Regions from separate parts of the Stenotrophomonas sp. YJH_SMC_120 genome, predicted to be linked through region 3. Evidence: predicted binding sites of a transcription regulator. Region 3 holds the regulator's gene; each other region holds the start of a gene.
The links. Region 3 encodes FliA, which starts transcription of late flagellar genes. Its sites were predicted from a motif close to TAAAGTTTNNCNNNCNNNGGCCGATAA; they were not measured.
Positions count from the first base shown of each region.

Region 1: AC5P60_RS04165 (methyl-accepting chemotaxis protein) is a predicted target of FliA. The motif match lies at 2,570-2,596, and genes of this name have one in related genera.
Region 2: AC5P60_RS02245 (GGDEF domain-containing protein) is a predicted target of FliA. The motif match lies at 3,965-3,991, and genes of this name have one in related genera.
Region 4: AC5P60_RS02365 (methyl-accepting chemotaxis protein) is a predicted target of FliA. The motif match lies at 3,825-3,851, and genes of this name have one in related genera.

Region 1 covers NZ_JCAFRY010000002.1:24,236-30,197, forward strand. Annotated here, with positions in the region: gene AC5P60_RS04150 (hypothetical protein) at 1-270, shown strand, start outside; gene AC5P60_RS04155 (hypothetical protein) at 393-899, opposite strand; gene AC5P60_RS04160 (hypothetical protein) at 1,037-1,252, opposite strand; gene AC5P60_RS04165 (methyl-accepting chemotaxis protein) at 1,351-2,541, opposite strand; gene hflD (high frequency lysogenization protein HflD) at 2,705-3,319, opposite strand; gene mnmA (tRNA 2-thiouridine(34) synthase MnmA) at 3,316-4,458, opposite strand; gene AC5P60_RS04180 (NUDIX hydrolase) at 4,455-4,916, opposite strand; gene AC5P60_RS04185 (hypothetical protein) at 4,918-5,388, opposite strand; gene clpS (ATP-dependent Clp protease adapter ClpS) at 5,501-5,827, shown strand.
Region 2 covers NZ_JCAFRY010000001.1:435,677-441,638, forward strand. Annotated here, with positions in the region: gene AC5P60_RS02230 (cation diffusion facilitator family transporter) at 1-293, opposite strand, end outside; gene AC5P60_RS02235 (hypothetical protein) at 515-1,441, shown strand; gene AC5P60_RS02240 (TonB-dependent siderophore receptor) at 1,487-3,736, opposite strand; gene AC5P60_RS02245 (GGDEF domain-containing protein) at 4,024-5,439, shown strand; gene AC5P60_RS02250 (MFS transporter) at 5,472-5,962, opposite strand, start outside.
Region 3 covers NZ_JCAFRY010000028.1:25,337-31,298, forward strand. Annotated here, with positions in the region: gene flhA (flagellar biosynthesis protein FlhA) at 1-755, shown strand, start outside; gene flhF (flagellar biosynthesis GTPase FlhF) at 901-2,517, shown strand; gene AC5P60_RS20275 (MinD/ParA family ATP-binding protein) at 2,504-3,391, shown strand; gene AC5P60_RS20280 (RNA polymerase sigma factor FliA) at 3,388-4,131, shown strand; gene cheY (chemotaxis response regulator CheY) at 4,189-4,581, shown strand; gene AC5P60_RS20290 (protein phosphatase CheZ) at 4,581-5,186, shown strand; gene AC5P60_RS20295 (chemotaxis protein CheA) at 5,189-5,962, shown strand, end outside.
Region 4 covers NZ_JCAFRY010000001.1:462,353-468,314, reverse strand. Annotated here, with positions in the region: gene AC5P60_RS02385 (YaaW family protein) at 1-106, opposite strand, end outside; gene AC5P60_RS02380 (O-antigen ligase family protein) at 944-2,221, shown strand; gene AC5P60_RS02375 (glycosyltransferase) at 2,221-3,213, shown strand; gene AC5P60_RS02370 (barstar family protein) at 3,243-3,602, opposite strand; gene AC5P60_RS02365 (methyl-accepting chemotaxis protein) at 3,883-5,962, shown strand, end outside.

The sequences.
Region 1 (5,962 bases), on a different contig from region 3:
TGCAGAAGAAACGTACATGGCGATCATTCGAAATGTGTGTTTGGAAGTCTCCTGATACTCAGTGCAAGCGTGAACTATCTGAGCTTCGAGCTGCTATCTGATCGGCTGCAGGACATTTCCAGGTGGTTACCTCCTACCGCGTGGCAACTGAACTTCGCGCTGCTCATATCGACCGTCAGGAATGTCATCGCTTTCGGTTTCGGCGCGATTGGCGCGGGGATTGTCTCGGGTGTTCTCAGTCGGCACGGAAAGGGTGTCTCGGATGCCTAAGCAGGCGCCGCATGGCGACCATCCATGCATGGCGTGGATCTACCGCAACCCGCTTTGGTGGGGGCCGACCGTTGGTCGGCACGGATGCCTGTGCCTCTCGATCATCCACGCATGGCGTGGATCTACCTCGGAAAATCCGCCTTCAACTGCATGCGCAATGCCTCGACAATGGCCGCATAGCGCCGCTTCTGGACCAGATAGCTGGCCAGGAACAGCGGAAGCACCAGCAGCATCGGCGCCACCACCGGGCGCATCGCCACCAGTGGCAACAGCAACAGCGACAGGATCGCCACGAACCAGCTGCACAGGCCGATCACCCGCACCTCGTGCCGTCGCGCGTTGAGTACGATGCGACCGCGCATCACCGGGAAGTAGCGCAGGCCGAAGCTCGGCGCGAAGCTCTCGCGGAACGCCACGCTGCCATCGGGCAGCGCATGGAAGGCCAGTTGCAGCCATCTGTCCTGGGGCAGGTCACGCTCCAGGCTGCCCAGCGAGAGCCGGGCCTGCATGGCCGGTGACGCCGCGATGCGTTCGTTGAACAGCGTGATGCCCCAGCTGAAATAGCTGGCCACCCACGCCATCAGAAGGACGGTCTCGATCAGCAGGAGTGCGATCAGGGCGATGGCCATCGGTCTTCCATGAACGGGATCGGTGGATCATGCCACAACGATTTCGCCACCCCGGTAGATCCACGTCATGCGTGGATGTTGCGGCGAGGGCCAGGCGTCACACCGGCGGATGAAAGCCGTCCACGCACGGCGTGGATCTACTTCAGCGCTTCCCCGTCCAACCCCAGGTCCCAGGCCAGTCCCAGCAGCGCCTCGTCCGCCCGCGACGGGGCAGAGCGCGCATCCGCCAGCTGCTGCAGCTCGCGGATCTCCTCGCGTGCCACATCCTCCAGCTGTTGCAGCTGCTCACGCACGCTCGCGTTGCGCGGGCGCTCGGTGTCGGTGAGGGCGGGCAGGGCGCGGATCAGGGTCATGGTGCGCGTACAGGATGCATCCAATGGCGGGTTACAGGCAAAGGCCCCGGACGAACCGGGGCCTTGCGGGCTGCCGGCGAGGGCAGCGGACATCAGGATCAGAACAGCTCGACGGTGCCGGCGCCCATGCTCTGCTGGGCAACCGGCTTGTGCGGCGGGCGTTCCCATTCGCTGCGCAGTTCGCGCAGGCGGTTGCCGGTGCGCTGCAGGGCGGTGGCGATCTCTTCGTCGAACACGCCGCCATTGCGGTGCAGCAGTTCCTGCAGCGCCACCGCTTCACGGTTGATCGCGGTCAGGCGGTCCAGGTGGGTGTGCACGCCGCCCAGCGCCTGGGTGGCGATGTCTTCGAACTGCAGGGCGCGCACGGCCTCGGCCACGCTGCCATCGATCGCACGGGCGCACTCGGACACTTCACGCATGCCGTCGCCGAGCGAGGCATTGATCTGCGCGACATTGTCGAGCATTGCCGCCGCTTCCTGGCGTGCTTCGCGGGAGCGGTCCATGTCACGCGAGGCCATGTGCGAAACCGTCTCGCGCACCTTGGCGATGGCGTCCTTGGAGCTGTGCGCCAGCTTGCGGATCTGCTCGTTGAAGGTGGTCGAGCGCTCGGACAGGTTGCGCACTTCGTCGGCGACCACCGCGAAGCCTCGGCCGGCTTCACCGGCACGCGCGGCTTCGATGGCGGCGTTCAGCGCCAGCAGGTTGGTCTGGTCGGCGATCGACTTGACGTCTTCCAGCAGCGCGAAGATGCCATCCAGGTGCTGCGCCATCTGGTCGATGTGCTGCACGGTGGTGCTGCTCTGGCCGCTGACCTGTTCCAGTGCTTCCACCAGCTGCTCCATGCGGTGGCTGGCGTGCTGGGCGAAACGGGCAACGTCGAGGCCGGCATTGCCTTCATCACCGGCGCGGTCGACGATGCGCGACAGGGCCTGGCTCTGCTGGCGCGACTTGCGGTTCATCGCATCGAAGCTGCCACCGAGGCTGGAGACGGCCTGGCGGATCAGGTCACGGGCGCGTTCCACTTCGCCGCGCGAACCCTCAATCTCGTTGCCGACGAAGTTGCGCAGTTCGGTCAGCAGCTGGTCCTGCTCACGCAGGACACGGGCATGTTCCGGGGAACGGTGCGCCTGGGCGCGGGTGGTCCACCACGCAAAGCCGAGCCAGCTCAGCGTCATCGTGGTCAGGATCGCCCAGCGCAGGGCGGCCGGCCATTCGAAACCGATGGCGAAGGGGAGCAGCAGGGTCAGAGCCAGGGGGGCGGCCAGACGGATGAAAATGCGTGAGTACATGGACGTTCTCGGGAGGTGCACGGAGGATGTATCGGCCGTACCCCCTTTCTCTTTAACGTCGATGTGCCTCGAAGTGCATTCTGAATGCGCCGGTTTTCCGGCGCCTTGGCGGCTTCGGGGTCAGAGTCCTTTCCGTGCCGGAAAGGGATCCGACCCCGCACCCTCAGGCCAGCTGCCGGTCCACGGCCTCGATCATCGCCTTGCGGCTGAACAGGAAGTCCCAGTAGCTGCCGCCCAGCTGCCGCCACAGCACCGCAGCGCGCACCGCGGCCAGCAGCAGGGCACGGATTTCGGCCACCACGCCAGCCTGGCCCAGGTAGTGTGGGTTGCCCTGCACCATGACCCGCGGCTTGAGGTGGCTGATGGTGTCGGCGTAAAGGCCTCCCAGATTGGCCAGCACGTCCGGGTGGCCGCTGTCGCCCAGTTCGGTGGCCTGGCGCTGGGCGCGCTCGATGCCGGAGGCGACCTTGTTCACGGTGGCGCCATCCTGAACGAAGCGGCGCTCCAGCTGCAGCACCGACAGGGCCAGCTTGGGCAGGATCGGGTCCTGGCCCTGGCTGCGGAAGTAGTTGTGCAGCAGGCGCAGGCCGGACTTCAGTGCATGGCGGTCACCGAACACCTCCTGCGGCGAGGACGCATCGACACGGAACACGCTGTCCACGGCGGTGCGCACGGCGGCGGCGTCGGAATGGCCGGTATCGGCGATGCGGCGTACCTGCTGCAGGGCCTGGGCAATGCCGGCCAGGGCCAGGACGCGGTCGTCGACAGTGAAACTCATGCAGCGATTACCTCAAAAGGGGAAGGGGTGGTGCGCAGGCGCTGTTCCACCGGCGCATCGGTGGCGGCGATCACCGCGCCACCCAGGCACACGTCACCGTCATACAGCACCAGCGATTGACCGGGGGTAACGGCGCGCTGCGGGCGCGCGAAGGTGACCAGCACGCTGCCATCGTCCAGCACCTGGACCGTACACGGCTCATCGGGCTGGCGGTAGCGGGTCTGGGCGGTGCATTCGAAGCGCCGTGCCGGCGGCGAACCGGCGATCCAGTGCGCGGTTTCCGAACGCAGGCGCTCGGACAGCATCCACTTGCTGTCGCGGTCCTGGTCCACGTACAGCACGTTGCTGGCCACATCCTTGCCGACCACGTACCACGGCGCGGCCGGGCGTCCACGCACGCCGCCGATGTTCAGGCCCTCGCGTTGGCCCAGGGTGAAATAGAACACGCCCGGATGTTCGGCGATCACGCTGCCGTCGGCCGGGTCGAGGATCTGGCCGGGCCTGGCCGGCAGGTAGCGGCCAAGGAACTCGCGGAAGTCACGCTCGCCGATGAAGCAGATGCCGGTGGAGTCCTTCTTGGCGTGGGTCGGCAGGCTGACGTCACGCGCGATCCGCCGCAGGTCGGTCTTTTCCAGGTCGCCGATCGGGAACAGGGTGGCCGCCAGCTGCTCCTGGCCCAGCTGGTGCAGGAAGTAGCTCTGGTCCTTGGAACGGTCGGCGCCGCGCAGCAGCAGCCACTGGTGGCCGCGCTGGGTCACCCGTGCATAGTGCCCGGTGGCGATGCGTTCGGCGCCCAGCTCGCGGGCGGCATCCAGGAAGTGCTTGAACTTCACTTCGCGGTTGCACAGCACGTCCGGATTCGGGGTGCGCCCGGCGGCGTACTCGGCCAGGAAGTGCTCGAACACGCCCTGCCAGTACTCGCTGGAGAAATCGCGGAAGTGGAACGGGATGCCGAGCAGGCCGCAGACGGCCACCGCATCGCGGCGGTCGTCCTCGGCGCGGCAGTCACCGCTGCCGTCGTCGGCCCAGTTCTGCATGAACAGGCCGGCCACGGCTTCGCCCTGCTGTACCAGGCGCCAGGCGGCGACCGAAGAGTCGACACCTCCGGAGACGCCCACCATCACGCGCGGCGTGCTCATGCGACCTCCCGGACCAGCGAAAGCGGATGGCGCTGGCCACCCAGGTAATCAGCCACCACCTGCCAGACCAGCGGGCTGCGCTGGCGCTCGCCGGCGGCCTGCAGTTCGGCCGGGGTCAGCCACAGCGCGCGGTCGATGCCGGTGTCCAGTGGCTGCGCCGGGTCGTGCGAGACCGGGCGCGCCGCGTAGCAGAATCGCAGGAAGGCGGTGCCGTCGCCGGCAGTCCACTGGTAGCAGCCGATGAAATGGGTCAGCTGCACCGTCCAGCCGGTTTCCTCGCGGGTCTCGCGCAGGGCTGCCTCGGCCAGGCTTTCGCCCGGCTCGAGGTGGCCGGCCGGCTGGTTCAGCACCTGCCGGCCATCGATGGTCTCTTCAACCAGCAACACGCGGCCGCCGTCGACCACCACCGTGGCGACGGTGGCGTGCGGTGCCCAGCGCGGGTCCGGCGTGGCGTTCAACTCAGAACTCGTCCTTCTTGGTCAGTTCCAGCTCCATGGCGTCGGCGGTGCGGATGGCCGCATCGATGGCGTCGCTGAGCTGCTCGGCAGTGGCATCGGCGTCGATCTTGACCACGAACATGGCGGTGGTGTCCTGCTTTACCCAGCCGCCCATCTTGGCATCCTGCGAATCTTCCAGCAGGCGGTTGGCCACGGCCACCGGGAACTGCTTGGTCTTGGCGTTGTAGGCCGGGGACCAGATCTCGCGGATGTTGTGGGTACCGAAATCTTCCACCGACGAACGCACGTAGACCATCTGGGTGCGGTCACCCTCGACGTCGAAGACCATGCGGTAGTCGCCGTCCTCATCGACTTCGTAGGTGTAGCCCAGCTTGTCCAGATGGCGGGCCACGGCCTTGTCGGCGTCTGCGGCGGCAGCGGAGCCGGTGGCAGCCAGAGCGATCAGGAAGGCGGGGAGAAGGGTCCTTTTCATGAAGATCCTGTGAAACAGTGTTGAGAGAGGGTGCAATTGTGACGGTGGGCGTGCGTGCCGTCCAATCTGCGGCAGGCCGACGCAGGCGCGCCCGAGCCTCTATAATGGCCCGATGCCCCATGAGTCTTCCCCCGATTCCCAGCACGAGCACGGCGTCGCCGTAGAGGCCGCGCGCCCGGAAGTGGCGCCGCCGCCGTTCTACCAGGTGATGCTGCTCAATGATGACTACACCCCGATGGATTTCGTGGTGGATGTGCTGCAGCAGTTCTTCAGCATGGACCTGGACAAGGCCACGCAGGTGATGCTGCACGTCCATACCCGCGGCCGCGGCGTGTGCGGGGTGTTCACCCGCGAAGTGGCCGAGACCAAGGTCGCCCAGGTCAACGAGTACTCGCGGATGAACCAGCACCCGCTGCTGTGCACGATGGAAAAGGCCTGACCAGCTGCCGATTCTCGTCCGGGCACATCGATCCCGGATGGGTGTGCCCACCAAGGTGGGCACCTACCAAGGCAGAAGCCCGTATCGATCATGGGTGGCGCGTGCCCACCAGGGTGGGCGCCTACGGGGTGGGTT
Region 2 (5,962 bases), on a different contig from region 3:
ACCACGAACAGCATCGCGCCGTTGATCATTGCGCCCAGCGCTTCCAGGCGCGCATAGCCGTAGGTGCGACGCGCATCCGGCGGGCGCCGGCTCAGCCGCACCGCGACCAGCGCGATCATCAGGGCCAGCGCGTCGGTGGCCATGTGTGCCGCGTCGGACAACAGCGCCAGGCTGTTGGTCCAGAACGCGCCCACCACTTCGACGACGAGGAAGGTGGAGGTCAGGCCGAGCGCCCACCACAAGGGTTTCTCGTGGCGGATCTCGGATGGCAGGTGATCGTGGTCGTGGCCCATGGCAACAGCTCCTTTGCGATGGAGGCAGGCTACGCCGGCGGCCGTGGGGAAACTATCACGGTGTTTATAACATTGCAGACTGCACGTCGCGGCTCGCCGCAGCTTGCGCCCGTGCCGGGCCACACTATGATGACCGCATCCCCTCTGGATGGGGAACGGGCAGCCGGATCGCTTCGGCGTTGCGGCCCGCAATGGACACCCAAGCACAAGGAATCCGGAACATGTGGACTACCAAGACCCCCTGGGTCGCCGTCGCCGTGGCCTGCGCGCTGGGCACGGCCGCAAGCGCCTCGGCCAAGACCTGCCAGCAGAACTTCCAGGCGGTAGGCGATCCCCGCAATGGCCAGTTCTTCACCTCCGAAGTCACCCTCCCCGGCCTGAAGCCCCGCAGCGCCCTGGGCCAGCTGCGCAAGGCAGCGCTTGATGAGGGCAACAACTTCGTCAGCGGAGATGTCATCACCGAGACCGAAGGCCAGATGTACGTGCTGCAGACCGACACCAAGATGCCGCTGGTCAGCATCATCACCGCCTCCAATGGCGGCAACGTGGTGGTCGGTACCAAGCTGTCACGCGGGCAGACCGCCAAGGAAGAGGACGCACGCAGCGCGCTGTGTGGCTGGCTGGACAAGCTCAAGACCGGCCCCGAAGGCGAGGCGATCGCGGAAGCCGTGCGTGTCTCCAGCGGTTTCGACAAGCCGATCCAGGCCACTGCGGTCGGCATGTCCACCGAAATGGGCAAGGACGCCAAGCGGCTGCAGCGGGAAATCAACACCGCACCGCTCAGGGCGCTGTTCTCCGGCACCAGCACCCCGCCGGATACCGATGCGATGTACCAGCCGTTGCTCGTCAAGTATTTCGGCCGTCGTTTCATCATCGATGGCCAGGTGTACACCGCCCAGCCCAACCGCTTTGCCAAGACCTTCGAGGTGGGCTATCTGGTCACCAAGATGAAGGGCATCGGTGGCATCGGCGGACGCCAGTCGAACGACGACAACAATGCCAACTTCACCGTGCACTGTGCGCTTGCGCCGGATCAGATGGCGCTGGGCGCCACCCTGCGCGAGAACGACTGGGTGAAACTGGAAGGCGTGGTCGACAAGATGGACACCGGTGGCGTCCACCTGCGCGATTGCCGGCAGGTGAAGTAGCCTTCAGGCTGCGCCGGGGAACGCCCCGGCGCAGGCCTCATCGGGTCAGAACCCGAAGCGCAGGCTGGCCCAGTACGCGCGGCCCGGCTCGTTGTAGGTCGCCGCGCCGGCATCGCTGCTGTTGGCCTCGCGGAACAGGCGCTTGTCGGCCAGGTTGTTCACGCCGAAGCCGAAGCTGACCGTCTCGGTCACCTTGTAGCGCGCGCTCACGCCCCAGATGTTGTACGCACCGCGATCCTGCAGTGCGATCGATGGGTCGCAGGTGCCGGTGCAGCGCGGATCATTGTTGATGTTGGTGGTGGCCGGCTTCTGCTTGCCGTAGAACGTGCCGGTCAGCAGCAGCGACAGCTTGTCGGTGGCCTGCCAGTCCAGCATCGTGTTGACGGTGTACTTCGGAATCACCGACAGCGGCTGGCCGGTGCGCTTGTTCTCGTTCTCCACCATGTAGGTGAAGTTGTTGCTCCACTTCAGGCGGTTGCCCTGCTCGCCCAGCAGCGGGATCACCAGGTTGCCTTCCAGCCCCTGCACGATCGCCTTCGGCGCGTTCTCCCAGCGGAAGATGCGGCCCCTGGTGTCGGCAGTCAGGCCGATCTGGGTGTAGCCGGCCTGGATCTTGTCCTTGTAGTCGTTATGGAAGTACGTCAACGAGGCCTGCCAGCCGCTCTGCGGTGCCCACTCGATGCCGAGTTCCTTGTTCAGGCTGGTTTCCGCCTTCAGGTCCGCATTGCCGCGCATGTAGCAGCCGGCGCCAAGGCTCGGCAGTGCATTCGGGCAGCCATTGCCACGGGTGTAATACAGATAGTCCGGATTCGACTGGTACAGGTTCGGCGCCTTGAACGCCCGGGCGATGCCGCCCTTCACCACCCAGTCGCCGTTGATGCGGAACTGCGCGTTGAGGCTGGGGCTGGTGTTGTTGCCGAACTGGCTGTGGTGGTCGAAGCGCAGGCCCGGGGTAACGATCCAGCGCTCACCCAGGTAGATGTTGTCTTCGACGAACACGGCGGTGGTCTGCGCATCGGCCTTGCCCCGCGCACGATCGGCCGACAGCCCCGGGATGCCGCCGCCGCTGCTGCTGGACTGGCTCATCGAGTACGGGTCGGTCAGGCGGCTGTCCAGGTATTCAAAGCCAAGCGTCCAGATGTTCTCGGCACCACCCAGCGTGGTCGGGAAGCTCACTTCGCCGTCCAGCTGGTAGTTGCGCAGTCGCGAGGTCGACCAGTCGGTGCCGTTGAAGCTGCCTTCCGGGCCACCGGCCAGGCCTTCGTTGATGCGTGAGTTGTTCACCGCCTCCACCGCAGCTGTCACCCGCGAGGTCACGTCGCCCCAGCGGCCACGATGGGTGATCGCGCCGGTGTTGCGGTACATGCGGTTGGTCTCCGCTTCGCCCTCGGCCAGTGCCGCCAGGTCAACGCCGGTCGAGGTACCGGTGGTGCTGACCGCGCGATCACCAGCGTAGACGTTGCCCTGGCGGCTGGTGCCGGCTTCGAACTCCACCACCTGGTTGGCGGTCACGTCCCAGCGCAGCAGCGCGTTGACATCGCGGTTCTTGACACCCTCGCGGCCGGCCGGCGGCACCGCGTTGGGGTTGGTAGCGTACTGGCGGTTGAGCTCCAGCGAGTCCGCGTCGGTCTTGTTGAGATTGCCGTACAGGCGGAACGACAGGGTGTCGGTCATCGGCCCACTCAGCTGCAGGCCGACGCGTTCGCTGCCACCTTCGGCGCTGTGTTCGGGCACCAGCCCATACAGGTCCACCGCACCGGTCAGGTCGCCGGTCGGGCGCTTGGTGATGATGTTGACCACGCCGCCGGAGGCACCGGAGCCATAGCGTGCCGCCGCCGGGCCGCGCAGCACTTCGATGCGCTCGATCATTTCCGCCGGCACCCAGTTGGTGTCACCGCGGGTATTGCGCTCGCCGCTGCGCCCCATGCGCACGGCATCGCGTGCGCCGATGCGCTTGCCATCGACCAGGATCAGGGTGTTTTCCGGGCCCATGCCACGCAGGTCGATCTGGCGGTTGTTGCCGTACTGGCCCGAGGCGCTGTTGCCGGTCAGGTTGACGCCCGGCATGGTCCGCAACAGCTCGGCGATGTCGTTGGCTGGCGGGCGCCGGGCGATATCCTCGGCGGTGATGGTCGAGGTACCCAGTGCCTGGCGCGCGATCTGCGAGGCGGTGACGTGCACCGTGTCGATATCGGTGGCGTCGGTTTCGGCCTGGGCGGTCAGGGCGCTGCCGGCCAGCAGAGCGGCAACGGCAAGCGCCAGCGGGCGCGGCGAATGGACAACGGCAGGAGACATGATCAGGACCTTCTGGCAGGGCTGCGGGGCCTCTGGCAAAGGGCTTGAGGCAACGACGAGGGGGGAGGCGGAGCCGTCCTGCAGGCACCTGCAGCCCGCTCCGTGCGCGCATTCTCCCATCAATGCGAGTGATTCTCAAATGCGTTCACTCATTGCCGCAGCGGCGTCGATGTGCTTTGCGCACCGTGCAAGCCTGCACCGCGCGTAAACTGGCCGGCTACCCCGCCATCAACCGTATGCCGCCGCGGCCGATACCCGTGGTTTGCCGTACGCAGTCAGAGATCGACGTGGAACCACCCCAACTGGACGATGCCAGCCAGCCGCTGGCCGAGGCCTGGCAGCAATGCCTGCTACAGGCCGGCCCTGCCGCCACCGCGCTGCTCAAGGCCGCTGCCTCCGATGCCCCACCCGCGCTGGCCCAGCGCTTTTACGAAGTGCTGCTGCAGGACGGGCGCGCACGCCGCTTCCTGTCCCACGACCAGGTCAAGCAGCGCCTGCAGCCGGCCATGCAGCGCTGGCTGGTACAGCTGCTGACCACCGACGCCGCTGGCATCGCCACCACGGTCGCCTCGCAGCGGGTGATCGGCGACGTACACGCACGGGTCGGCATCCCGGTCGACCTGGTCACCCGCGGTGCGCGCGTGCTCAAGCACGAGCTGTTCGTGCGCCTGCGCGACGACGCGCCCGACAGCGCGACCGCGTTCGCCGCCATCGCCTGCCTCAGCGCGATCATGGACATCGCCATGGAAGGCATGACCCTGGCCTACACCCATGCGCGCGAGCGCTCCACCCGTGCCGACGCCGCCTACCGGCTGTTCTCGCTGGTACAGAACGTCGGTACCGAACGCGAGCGCCAGCGCGCATTGCTGCTGGACTGGGAGAACGCCCTGCTCTACGCCCTCGCCGGCCACGTGCAGGCCAGCGACAACGCCAGCCTGGCCACCTCGGAGTTCGGCCTGTGGTTCACCCACAAGGGCATCCCCAGCTTCGGCGAAAGCAGCGAAACGCAGCAGGTGGGCCAGTTGATGGCCCGCATTGACGGCCACCTGCAGCGCGCCAGTGGCGATGCTCCGGCGCAGCGACTGGCGGTGCTGCCGGCCATCCGCGAGGACCTGGCCGCCATCCGCACCCTGATGACGCTGCTGTTCGAGCGCATCGGCGAACTGGATGCCGGCAGCGACGCGCTGACCAACCTGCTCAACCGTCGCTTCCTGCCCACCGTGCTGCGCCGGGAAATCGAGCTGGCCACGCGCAACCGCACACCGTTCTCGCTGCTGCTGCTCGACCTGGATCATTTCAAGGCAATCAACGACGGCCATGGCCACGATGCCGGCGACCGTGCGTTGCAGCACGTGGCCGGCCTGCTCGGCCAGCTCACGCGTGGCAGCGACTACCTGTTCCGCTATGGCGGCGAAGAATTCGTGGTGGTGCTGGTGGCGGCCAGCGAATCACAGGCGACCGTGATCGCCGAGAGCCTGCGCCGGCAGATCGCGCAGTCGCCGGTGGCATTGGCCAACGGCCAGGTGCTGGAGCTGACCGCCAGCATCGGCGTGGCCGGCCATGACGGCCACCCGGACTACGAACGGCTGATGGCACGTGCCGACGCGGCGATGTACGAGGCCAAGCGCAGCGGCCGCAACCGCGTGGTGGTCGCCAGAGCGGACCTGCAGGAAGCCCCGGGGCGGCGTGCACTGCAGCGATGACGGCAGGACAGGTAGAGTCGACCGCTGGTCGACTATCGCGCGCAGCGCGGGATTTTTCGCCGTCGGAACGAAGAGCAGTCGACTCTACCGGTTCGCGCGCCAGCCGATGCATTGAACGCCCCCACCCGCCACGCTGCCCACCACAGCAGCGCCAGCAACGCGATGCCAGCCCCCAGCAGGCACACAGTGGGCCAGCCATGCCGCACCTGCGTCCAGGGCCCCGCCGCCGCTCCCGCACCGCTGCCCACCGCATAGAACAGCATGTACAACGCCACCAGGCGCCCATGCTGTTCTGCCGGTGCACGCAGCAACGATGCCTGGTTCGAGACATGCAGTGCCTGGCCGCCCAGGTCGAGCACGACCACACCCAGCAACAGCAAGGACAGCGAATGCGGCAGGCCCAGCAGCGGCCACCACGCGACCAGCATCAACAACAGCGCGCCGAGGCTGACCCGATGCGCGAAACCACGGTCCATCCAGTGTCCGACCCGCGCCGCCATCAGCGCACCGACCACGCCGGCCA
Region 3 (5,962 bases):
ACCCGGGCAGCGCGCTGGGCACCCTGGAGGGCATTGCCGGCAAGGATCCCGCGTTCGGCCTGGATGCCACCTGGATCCAGCCGCACCAGCGTGCCCAGGCTGAAACGCTGGGCTACACCGTGGTCGACCCGGCCACCGTGGTGGCCACCCACCTCTCGCACCTGATCCGCGAACATGCGCCGGAACTGCTCGGCCACGAGGAAGTGCAGCACCTGCTGGCCAACCTGGCCAAGAGCGCGCCCAAGCTCGTCGAAGATCTGACGCCGAAGGCGCTGCCGCTGTCGGCAGTGGTGCGCGTGCTGCAGAACCTGCTGGTCGAGCGCATCCCGATCCGACAGCTGCGCAAGATCGCCGAGGCGCTGGTCGAACACGCGCCCAGCAGCCAGGACCCGGCGGTGCTGACCGCTGCCGTGCGCACCGCGCTGGGCCGCTTCATCGTGCAGGAGATCGCCGGAATGTCGGCGGAGCTGCCGGTGTTCACCCTCAACCCGCAATTGGAACGTGTCTTGCAGGAGTCCACGCAGGGCAACGGCGCCGCGCTGGAACCCGGACTCGCAGAGCGACTGCACCAGAGCCTGGCCGAATGTGTCAGCAAGCAGGAAGCGCGAAACGAGCCGGCGGTCGTGCTGGTACCGGGCCCGGTGCGCGCCGCGCTGGCGCGCCTGGTCCGCCACAGCGTTCCGTCGTTGTCGGTCCTGGCCTACAGCGAGGTGCCGGAGGACAAGCGCCTGAAGCTGGTCGGAACGATCAGCTGACGCCGCCCACCGATGCGCCAGAAAACAGACACCACCTTCGAACCAACGCAACAGACAGATACCAAGGGGAACCCGCACCGTGCAGACCACCGACCACCCGAGTTCTCCGACCGCCACCCCGCCGTCTTCGTCCCGTGACCACAGCATGAAAATCAAACGATTCGTCGCCGCCGACATGCGCTCGGCCATGAACCTGGTGCGCAAGGAACATGGTCCTGACGCCGTGATCCTGTCCAACCGCCGGATCGAGGAAGGCGTCGAGATCGTCGCCGCGGCCAACTACGACGAGAGCGCCGTGCAGCGTGCACTGGAAGCCTCGCGCCGTGATGTCGCACCGCCGCCGGCACCCAAGCCGCGCACCGCTGCTGACGCGGTGATCGCCGCGGTCACCCGCCGCCGCAGCAGCACCCCGGCGCCGGAACCGGTCGCCGCCACCACCTCGGCCGTGGCCGCCCTCGCCCGTGCGGCCGTTGGGGCCACCGGCCGCACCCTGGACAGCGCAGACGAGATCGTGCCGACCCGTGGCAGCACTGGCTTCGCCGCCACCCTGGCGCGCGCCGCCGTCAACGAACCGGCGCTGCCCGAACAGAGCTTCGCTCCATTCGCCGAGGCCATCGTTGCGCCGGCCGCCACCGTGCCGGCCAACCGCGCCCGCTTCCAGATCGACCCGCCGCGCGACATGCATCACGAAAGCGTGGCCCCGGCAGTGCAGCCGCCGCCGCTGCCGACCGCTGCCGTGACCGAAGCGCAGCCCGGGATCGCCGCCAGCGAACCGGCAGCGGCCGAAGCCGCCGGCGAAGCCAGCCCGGCCCCCATGCTGGCCCCGGCACCGACGCTGACCGTGGTTGCCCAGGACGACGCCGAGATCCGCCAGCTGCGCCAGGAAGTGGCCGGCATGCGCCAGGTGATCGAGCGCGAGATGAACCGCCTCACCGACGAGCGCCTGCGTGGCAGCCCGGTGCGCGCCACCGCGCTGGACCTGATGGACGAGTACGGTTTCGACGCCGGGCTGGCCCGCGACGTGGCCATGCAGATCCCGCTGGAGACCGAAGCCCATCGTGGCCGCGGCCTGATGCTGGGGCTGATCTCGCGCAAGCTGCCGATCGCCCCGGTCGACCCGCTGGAAGAAGGCGGCGTGATCGCCCTGGTCGGCCCGACCGGCGCCGGCAAGACCACCACCATCGCCAAGCTGGCCTCGCGCTTCGCCGAGAAGCATGCGCCGCGCGATGTGGCCCTGGTGACCACCGACACCACCCGCATCGGCGCCCGCGAGCAGCTGTACGGCTACGGCCGCCAGCTCGGCATCGCGGTGCACGAGGCCAACAGCGGCACCGACCTGGACCAGCTGCTGGAACGCCTGAAGGACTACAAGCTGGTGCTGATCGACACCGCCGGCCTGGGCCCGCGCGACCGCGCGCTGGCCGCGCAGCTGCAGTGGCTGCGCGCCGCCCGCCAGGTACGCACCCTGCTGGTGCTGCCGGCCAACACCAGCTTCGGCGACATGGACGAGGTGGTCCGCCGCTTCGGCGCCGCCAACCTGCAGGGCCTGGTGCTGAGCAAGCTGGACGAGACCGGCCGCTTCGGCAACGCCCTGTCAGTGGCCGTGGACCACGCCCTGCCGATCACCTGGGTGACCGATGGCCAGGACGTTCCGGAGGACCTGCACCGGGCCAGTGCGGCCAATCTCGTACTTCGCCTTGAAGATTTGCGCCGCGCGGCCGATATGCCCTGCAACCCGGAGTTGAACCATGCCGTCGCGTGAGTACGCCAAGCTGACCAAGACCTTCCCGCTGTCGGCCACCCGCAGCGAGCCGCTCGGCCCTGTGCGCACCATTGCCGTCACTGGCGGCAAGGGCGGCGTGGGCAAGACGAATGTGTCCGCCAACCTGGCGGTGGCACTGGCCGGCATGGGCAAGCGCACGCTGCTGCTGGACGCCGACCTGGGCCTGGCCAACATCGACGTGATCCTGGGGCTGAACCCGACCTTCACGCTGGCCGACCTGGTCGCCGGCCGCTGCTCGCTGGACGACGTCATCGTCGAAGGCCCGAACGGCGTGCTGGTGGTGCCGGCCGCGTCCGGCCGCCGGCACATGGCCGAGCTGGCCCCGGCCGAGCACGTCGGCCTGGTCAACGTGTTCTCCGACCTGGAACGCGAACTGGACATCATGGTGGTGGACACCGCCGCCGGCATCACCGACGGCGTGCTGACCTTCTGCCAGGCCGCGCAGGACACCGTGGTGGTGGTCTGTGACGAGCCGGCCTCGATCACCGACGCCTACGCGCTGATCAAGGTGCTGTCGCGCGAACGCGGCGTGGACCGCATCCAGGTAGTGGCCAACATGGTGCGCGACCCCAACGAGGGCCGCGTGCTGTACGAAAAGCTGACCCGCGTCTGCGAGAAGTTCCTCGCCGATGTCTCGCTGAACTACCTGGGCTGCGTGCCGCAGGACGACTGGCTGCGCCTGTCGGTGCAGCGCCAGCAGCCGGTGGTGAAGGCCTACCCGTCCAGCCCGGCCGCGCTGGCGATCACCGAGATCGCGCGTCGCACCGCACGCTGGCAGGCGCCGACCGAACCGCGTGGCGGCGTCGAGTTCTTCCTCGAGCGCATCCTCAAGCAGCGCGGGGTGGCCGCATGAAAGGCGCAGCCCAGTACAGGGAAGTCCAGCGCTCGGCGGCCAACGAGGTCATCGCCCAGCATTCGGACCTGGTGCGGCGCATCGCCCACCACCTGGCCGCGCGGTTGCCGGCCAGCGTTGAAGTGGACGACCTGATCCAGGCCGGCATGATGGGCCTGATCGAAGCGTCGCGCAGCTACGACGCCGACCAGGGCGCCTCGTTCGAGACCTATGCCTCGATCCGCATCCGCGGTTCGATGATCGACGAGATCCGCCGTGGCGACTGGGTGCCGCGCTCGGTGCACCGCCGTGCCCGCGATGCCGCCGCCACCATCCGCCGCCTGGAACAGAGCAGCGGCCGCGCCGCCAGCGCCACCGAGGTGGCCGCCGCGATGGAGATGCCGCTGCCCGAATACCTGCGGTTGATGGAGGACGCCGCACGTGGCCAGGTGCTGAGCCTGGAGTCGCGCATCGAGGACCAGGGCGAGCTGGACACCGTCGCCCAGGGCGGCCCGACCCCGCAGCAGGTACTGGAGCGTGGTGAGTTCGGCCGCGAGCTGGGCAAGGCCATCGGCCACCTGCCCGAGCGCGAACAGCTGGTGCTCTCGCTCTACTACGAGCAGGAACTGAACCTGAAGGAGATCGGCGCGGTGCTCGGCGTGAGCGAGTCGCGGGTCTGCCAGATCCACGGCCAGGCGGTGCTGCGCCTGCGTGGCCGGCTCAAGATTTTCGAGGCGGCGGACGCCGGCCTGGAAGAATGAACATGCCCGAGGCGGCTGCCCCCGGCCGCCCGGAATGAACAACAAAGGAACTCTGCTTTGAACAAGAACATGCGCATCCTGATCGTCGATGACTTCTCGACCATGCGTCGGATCGTCAAGAACCTGCTGGGCGATCTGGGCTTCACCAATACCGCCGAAGCCGAGGACGGGCATGCCGCGCTGTCGCTGCTGCAGAGCCAGCCGTTCGATTTCGTGGTCACCGACTGGAACATGCCGGTGATGACCGGCATCGAGCTGCTGAAGGCGATCCGTGCCGATGCCAAGCTGAAGACCCTGCCAGTGCTGATGGTCACCGCCGAAGCCAAGCGCGAACAGATCATCGAAGCCGCCCAGAACGGCGTGAACGGCTACATCATCAAGCCATTCACTGCGCAGACGCTGGAAGAGAAGCTCGGCAAGATCTTCGAACGCCTGGCGGCCAGCGCCTGATGGATACCACGGTCGACAAGAGCGCCCTCGCCCTGCGCCTGCAGGAAGCCCTGGACGCACTCGAGTCCGGTGACGAGGCCGCCTGGCGGCAGCGCATCGACGGACTGGTCGCGCTGCGTACGCAGCCGATGATGAGCGGCCTCTCGCGGCTGGCCCGCGAGCTGGGGCAGGCACTGGGTGAGCTGCCGACCGTGCCCAGCGAGGCCGGTGAGCTGGACGACGCCTGCGCACGCCTGGACCACGTGGTGGCCATGACCGAACAGGCCACGCACCGCACCCTGGACCTGGCCGAGGAATGCCGCAGCTTGACCGAACAGCTGCGTGCTGAAGGCCTGCAGCCGGGCCAGGACGCGCAGCTCGAGCGCATCCGCCACAACCTGACCGAGATCGCCCTGACCCAGAGCTACCAGGACCTGACCGGGCAGATCATCCGTCGCGTGGTCGGCATCGTCCGCCGCGTGCACGAGGGCTTCGGCGCACTCGGCCTGCCGCCGGAACAGCATCGCACCGACCCGGAACTGGCCGGGCCGGCACTGAAGGGACTGGACCGCCACGCGGTCTCGCAGAACGACGCCGACGACCTGTTGTCGGATCTGGGGCTGTAAGCATGAGCGCGGTATCCGACGACATCACTGCCGATTTCATCATCGAGGCACAGGAAATCCTGGATCGCCTGGGCGAACAGCTGGTGTCGCTGGAGCAGGCACCGCAGGACACCGAGCAGCTCAACGCGGTGTTCCGTGGATACCACACGCTCAAGGGCGGTGCCGGCTTCCTTGGCGTCACCGCGATGGTCGAGCTGTGCCACGCCGCTGAAGAGGCCCTGGGCATCGCGCGTGCCGGGCAGGCGGTGCTGCAGGCCCACCACTTCGACGCCGCCCAGCAATCGCTGGACTACCTGCAGTCGATGCTGGACGCCGTGTCCTCCGGCACCGAGCCGGGTTATGCGCCGCCGGACCTGATCGCGCAGTTCGACATGAACGGTGGCACTGCCGCGCCGGTCGCTGCGGCCGCGCCTGCGGCAGCCGGCAGCGACCTGATCACCGACGACGAATTCGAGGCCCTGCTCGACCAGCTGCATGGCGGCAACGCGCCGACCGCGGTCGCGCCGGCGAAGAAAGCCGACGATGGCTTGATCAGCGAAGACGAGTTCGAAGCCCTGCTGGACCAGCTGCACGGTGGCGCTGCGCCAGGCGCCAAGCCTGCTGCCGCCGTCGCGGCGGCCCCCGCCGCAGCACCGCGCCCGGCACCCGCCCCGGCACCTGCAGCCAAGCCGGCAGCCAAGCCGATGGCCGAGGCCGAGCACACCGTGCGCGTGGACACCAAGCGCCTGGATGCGATCGTCAACCTGATCGGCGAACTGGTGCTTTCCCGCAACCGC
Region 4 (5,962 bases), on a different contig from region 3:
CCTTGCCGTTGTCGGTGATCAAGTCAGCAAGGACATCCAGATCTTCACTGCCGGCTTGAGAAAGAAGCTCGGCCAATGGCCGGTTTCGTGGAACGCTGAAATCCATGTTTTCCCCTGTATGGGCTGCCTAGCCCGTCTGTCTCTTGGCGTTAGGGCTCGATCTACAATCGGCCCTTCGAATCGGATTCTAACCAAAGCCGCCGTAGTCTCGGTCATTGGAGTCGCATTGAAAGAGATCGGCAGTTCGGTCACTGGAAAAAGCGCGTGCAGCGCTTCTCGGCCATGAAGAGCGAGGGGCGGGCGATGATGGAAGTCGAGATGGGCTGCTCAGGGGCCGAACGGCGGCGGCGCCGTTGTCAGAATCTCGGTCAGCCCACGCGGCTGCTCAGTGTGGAAATGGTTCGTTCCCTAACGCGTCCAGCGATTGCCGCTTGGGAGTCCTTGCGAGGTCGGGACTTGACCCTAAGGAAGAGGCGATGAGCCGCGCCGCGGTTCAAGAGTCGTGTAGCGACAGTGTAGCAATGCCAGCCCTCAGTGGGCGCGGTCCCGGAAAATATCTTTCAGAAACATACGGATGCAAAGCATGCGCCCGTGATGCTTCATCAGCGGGGTGTGATCCTTGGACGCCTTGGCGTTGCTGGTGTTGTCTTTTGTATCAGTCACTTGGGGCGTTTCGCGTCTTGGGCAGGGCGTCGGGGCGTGACCACGCGCAGGCATGGCCGGAGAGGTCATTAGTGTAGCGACCTGGGGCGGTCGATGATCCGCGGCACCCGCGCTGGGCCTGGAGGCTGTCCGTGTGCCAACGCCTGCGCCCCTGCCCCGGCACTTTGGTTGATTTCCCCAGGGTCCCACGGTAGTGTCAGCCCCGGCGATCTCCGCCAAGCGGCCTCCATGGAAAACGGGGCGACTTGTCCCCGGGCGGGCGTTGATGGAAAGAACAAGCATGACTGCAGCCTGCATGGCCGCCGAACCTCGTTACACTTGGCGTACCGTCCTGCTGAGCATCCTGGTCGCCATCGTTCCGTTTGCCGGCTCCGCACCCTACACCTTGTTGAAGGCGGTGCTGCTGCTGGCCCTGCTGGTCACCGGCGTGGTTCTGATTCGCCGCCAGCCCGATGTCCGCCTGCGCTACCGCATCGCCCGGTTAATCGTGATCGTCTGCTTCCTGCGCCTGGCCTATGCCTTCTACAGCATCCTCTGGCACGGGCTGCGCTGGAACGAGCTGGATCTGCCGGCGCAGACACTGCTCTACCTGGGTACCGCTGCTGTGTTCGCCACTGCGCTGGACTGGCGCCTGATCTGGAAGATCTTCGCCGTTTCCACCCTGGTCTTCGGCGGGTCGTGCATCGTGCAGCACCACGTGATGGGTCTTGAACGCGCGCACGGTTTCAGTGGCGGCGAATGGACGGCCATCGAGTTCACCATGGTGACGCTGTGCATGGCGTTGTTCTCGGTCATCCGGTTGATCCAGCCCAATGTGCATCCGGCCGAACGCTGGCTGCACGGCGTGGCCATCGCCGTCGGCGTCTACGGTTCGATCCTGGCGCAGAGTCGCGGGCCGATCCTGGCGTTCATTCCCGCCATGCTGATGGTGATTGTGGTGCACGTCCGGCGAACCCGGCGCTGGCGGGGGGCACTGGTCTTCGTCGGTGCCTTGGCCATCGGTGTGGTCGGCGCCACCTCGGTGCTGAACCACGAGGTGATCCAGCGCTTCGGTGAGGTCAGTGGCGAGATCTCCGGCTTCAACCAGGAAAAGGAGGTCGGCTCGGTCCGCGAGCGCATCGCCATGTGGGGCGTGGCGGTCGACGCCTTCGCCGAGCATCCCGTGGCGGGGGTGGGCCTGAACCAGTTCGGTACCTATGCACGTGAGGGCATCGCCCGCGGCGAGGTATCCGAGTCGATCTTCCGCTACAACCACCCGCATAACGAGTACCTGGAAGCGGCGGTGACCGGTGGCGTGCCGTTGCTGCTGATCATGCTGCTGGTCTTCATCCTGCCCGGCATTCATTTCGTGCGGCGCCTCGGCCACGCCGACGACATCACCGCGACGATCGCCATCGCCGGACTTGCCGTGGTCATCGTCTATGCGCTTTCGGCGTTCACGGACAACGTGTTCTACCGGGCGATGCCGCATTCGTTCTATTTCTACCTGGTGCTGGGCTTCATGATGGCGACCGCCTTGCCGGCGCGTAACCTGCATCGGCCAGGGAGTCCGTCCTGATGGCGCATATCCATCTACTGGCCGCCGACAACCAGCGTGGCCTGTCCCATGACATCCAGGTGATCGAGCGCTCATTGCAGCAGCTCGGGCACACGGTGACGGTCAGCCGTCTGGACGCGGTGCGCAATGGTGGTGCCTGGAAACTGCGCGGGATGCGCCTGCGCAGGCTGCTGGCCTCGTGGCTCAGCTTGGGGCGCACGCCGGCCCGGTTCGACATCAACATCTCGCTGGAGCATGTCCGGCCGGCAAGCTTTGGACTGGCCGAGGTCAATCTGTTGATTCCGAATCCGGAATGGGTGTCCGCACGCAGCCTGCGGATCCTGCCGCGGTTCGATGCGTTGTTGACCAAGACCGAAGAAGCCACGCGCATCTTCAACGCACTGGGCATGCGCGCGCTGGAAGTCGGTTTCTGCAGCCGTGACCGCTACGACCCAGCGGTGCCGCGCAGACCGCGCAGCTTCCTGCATGCGGCCGGTACCAGTCGCATGAAGGGGACGGCTGCACTCGTCAATGTCTGGAAGCGGCACCCTGAGTGGCCCTTGCTGACCATCCTGCGCGGCGGCCCTTCGGACGAAGATGAGGGCGGGGCCGCGAACCTGCGGATCGTCCGCGAGCGGCTGCCCGACCAGGAGGTGCAGCGCCTGCAGAACGAACATGCGTTTCACCTGTGCCTGTCGCAGACCGAAGGCTGGGGCCATTACCTGGTGGAAGCGATGAGCTGCGGCGCGGTGGTGATCACCTGCGACGGCGCGCCGATGAACCAGATGATCGACGACAGCCGCGGTATCCTGGTCGCCGCGCACGAGGGCGAGCCCTGCCATCTGTCCAGAACCTGGCATGTGGATGAGAAGGCGCTGGAACAGGCCGTCGAGCGTGCGCTGGCGATGGATGAGGCCGAGTGGACCCGGCTGGGCGCCAATGCACGCGCATGGCACTTGGCCAGCGAAGTGGCGTTCCCACGCCGTCTGGGCGAGGCCCTGGCCAAGCTTTGAGCTGATGGGGGCTGGTTGCTGCAGAGTGCTCAGCCTGGCACCAGGGTGATCTGCGGATGGCTGCCGAAGATCTCCATGACGATCTCGAAGTAGGCCTGTCCCTGGCCAATCGACAGTGCCGTCAACTGAGGCTGGATGACCGGACCGTTGAACCTGCCGTCCTGATCGAGTTTGGACCGCAGCCAGGCGCGCGTGGTCTCGCGGCCCAGTGCCTCGCGGCCGTGGGCGATGTCACGCCACACCATCGTGGTGGCGGCATGACCGGCGAGCGCGCCGTAGCTGCCGTGCAGCGGGTCATCAAGCGCGTCCAGGCTTGCGCCCAGCTGCCAGTCTTCGTTGGCCATGATGTCGTTGATGGACGCGCCTTCGATGTGTGGGATCCGTGTCATCTGCAGACTGTAGCCCGCCCGGGCGACGGTTGTGTCCGGCGCAGATAATCCGGGCCGCCTTGGATGGGGTAGGCGTGATTATGGTGTCAATTTGTGTAATTTTCATCGGGCGCTGGCGTGTCAGTGGCATTCGGTAATGATGTGGCGCCATTATTGGTCGCTGCATTTTCTGACTGCCTGCACAGTTCCATATATTTGGATCGGTCCATATATAAAGTCCCGTAAAGTTTCCCTCCGCTGCGCCGTCACCCTTCATACGGCCATGATCAAGGGAATTGAGATGCTCGCCTTACGCAACCTTCGAGTGGGATCCCGGCTGGGTGCCGGGTTCGGTTTGCTGCTGCTGTTCATCGTGGCCATCGTTGGCCTCGTGCTGTACGGAAACCACCTGAAGTCCGCCCAGTTCGAGAAAGTGGTGGACGTCAACATGGTGAAGATGCGGCTGTTGAACGACATGCTGGATACCAACAACGCGGTGCTGATGCATCGCCGGCTGATGGTGATCAAGCGCGGTGAGGATTTCGACAAGGATTATCAGAAGGCGCAGGAGCTGTCGCAGACCTACGACGGTATCTGGGCCAAGTACATCAAGATTCCACGCGACGCCACTGGTGATGCCCTGGTGGCGAAAATCGACGCGGCACGCAAGGCCACCGACGCCTCCACCCAGCATCTGCACGAGCGCATGAAGGCCGGTGATTTCGACGGCGCGGCCAAGGAACTGCTCGCCGAGCACGGCTTGGCCACCGCATGGAATGAGGCGATCTCGACCCTGCTGCGGCATCAGGAGACACTGACCGAGCGCAGTCGCGAGGAATACCGTTCAACCGAATCCTGGACCGGCACGTTGTCGATCGTGTTCGGCGCGTTGAGCCTGGTACTGGGCTCGCTGGCCGCGTGGGCCATCACCCGCAGCCTGACCCGCCCGCTGGAAGGTGCGGTGAAGCTGGCCGACGGCATCGCCAACGGGCGGCTGGACAACAGCATCGACGCGTCCGGCAACGATGAGGTGACGCAGCTGCTCAGGTCGATGCAGCGCATGCAGGCGCAGTTGCAGTCGGTGATGGCGGCGCAGGGTGAACTGGCCCGCCAGCACGACGCGGGCAGCCTCAGCTATCGCATGGACGAGAGTGCTTTTCCTGGCGACTACGGGCGCATGGTGCACGAGACCAATGCGCTGGTCGGCTCGCATGTGCAGGTGCAGAACCGGCTGATCGAAGTAATGAAGCATTACGCCCGCGGTGATCTGTCAGTGGACATGGATCCGTTGCCGGGCGAGAAGGCCGCAATCACCCAGGCCATGGACGAAACCAAGACCAGCCTGTCGGCGATCAACGGTGAGATCCGCCGGCTGGCGACGGCCGCAGCCGCCGGCGACTTCAGCCTGCGCGGCGATGAAGATCGCTTCGCCTATGATTTCCGCGACATGGTGGCCGGGCTCAATCGCCTGATGCAGACCACCGACGAGAACCTGGTGCAGGTGTCGACCCTGCTGCAGGCGATCTCGCGCGGTGACCTCACTGTACGCATGCAGGGCGACTTCCACGGCGTGTTCGCCCGCATGCGTGATGACTGCAACGCCACCGTCGATCAGCTCAAGCAGATTGTCGGCCGTATCCAGTCCAGCGCGTCCAGCATCAACCTGGCGGCAGGCGAGATCGCTTCGGGCAACACCGATCTGTCGCGGCGCACCGAGCAGCAGGCGGCGAACCTGGAAGAGACGGCTGCGTCGATGGAGGAACTGACCTCCACCGTGAAACAGAACGCCGAGCACGCACGCCAGGCCAACCAGCTTGCCATCGGTGCGCATGGCGTCGCCTCACAGGGCGGCGAGGTGGTCGGCCAGGTGGTCACCACCATGTCGGCCATCGAAGCCTCGTCGAAGAAGATCGCCGAGATCATCAGTGTCATCGACGGCATCGCGTTCCAGACCAACATCCTGGCCTTGAACGCGGCGGTGGAAGCTGCGCGTGCCGGCGAGCAGGGGAGGGGCTTTGCGGTGGTGGCCAGTGAGGTGCGCACGCTGGCGCAGCGCTCGGCCGGTGCGGCCAAGGAGATCAAGGGCCTGATCGAGGATTCGGTCGGCAAGGTCGCCGATGGATCGGCGCTGGTTCGTCAGGCCGGCACCACGATGGGCGAGATCGTGGCCTCGGTGCAGCGCGTGACCGACATCATGGCAGATATCTCTGCCGCCTCGCAGGAGCAGAGCTCTGGTATCGAACAGGTGAACCAGGCGGTGGTGCAGATGGACGAGACCACGCAGCAGAATGCGGCGCTGGTGGAAGAAGCCAGCGCGGCGGCACGCTCCATGGAGGAGCAGGCCAACCTGCTGGCCGAAGCAGTTTCGGTGTTCCGCACGG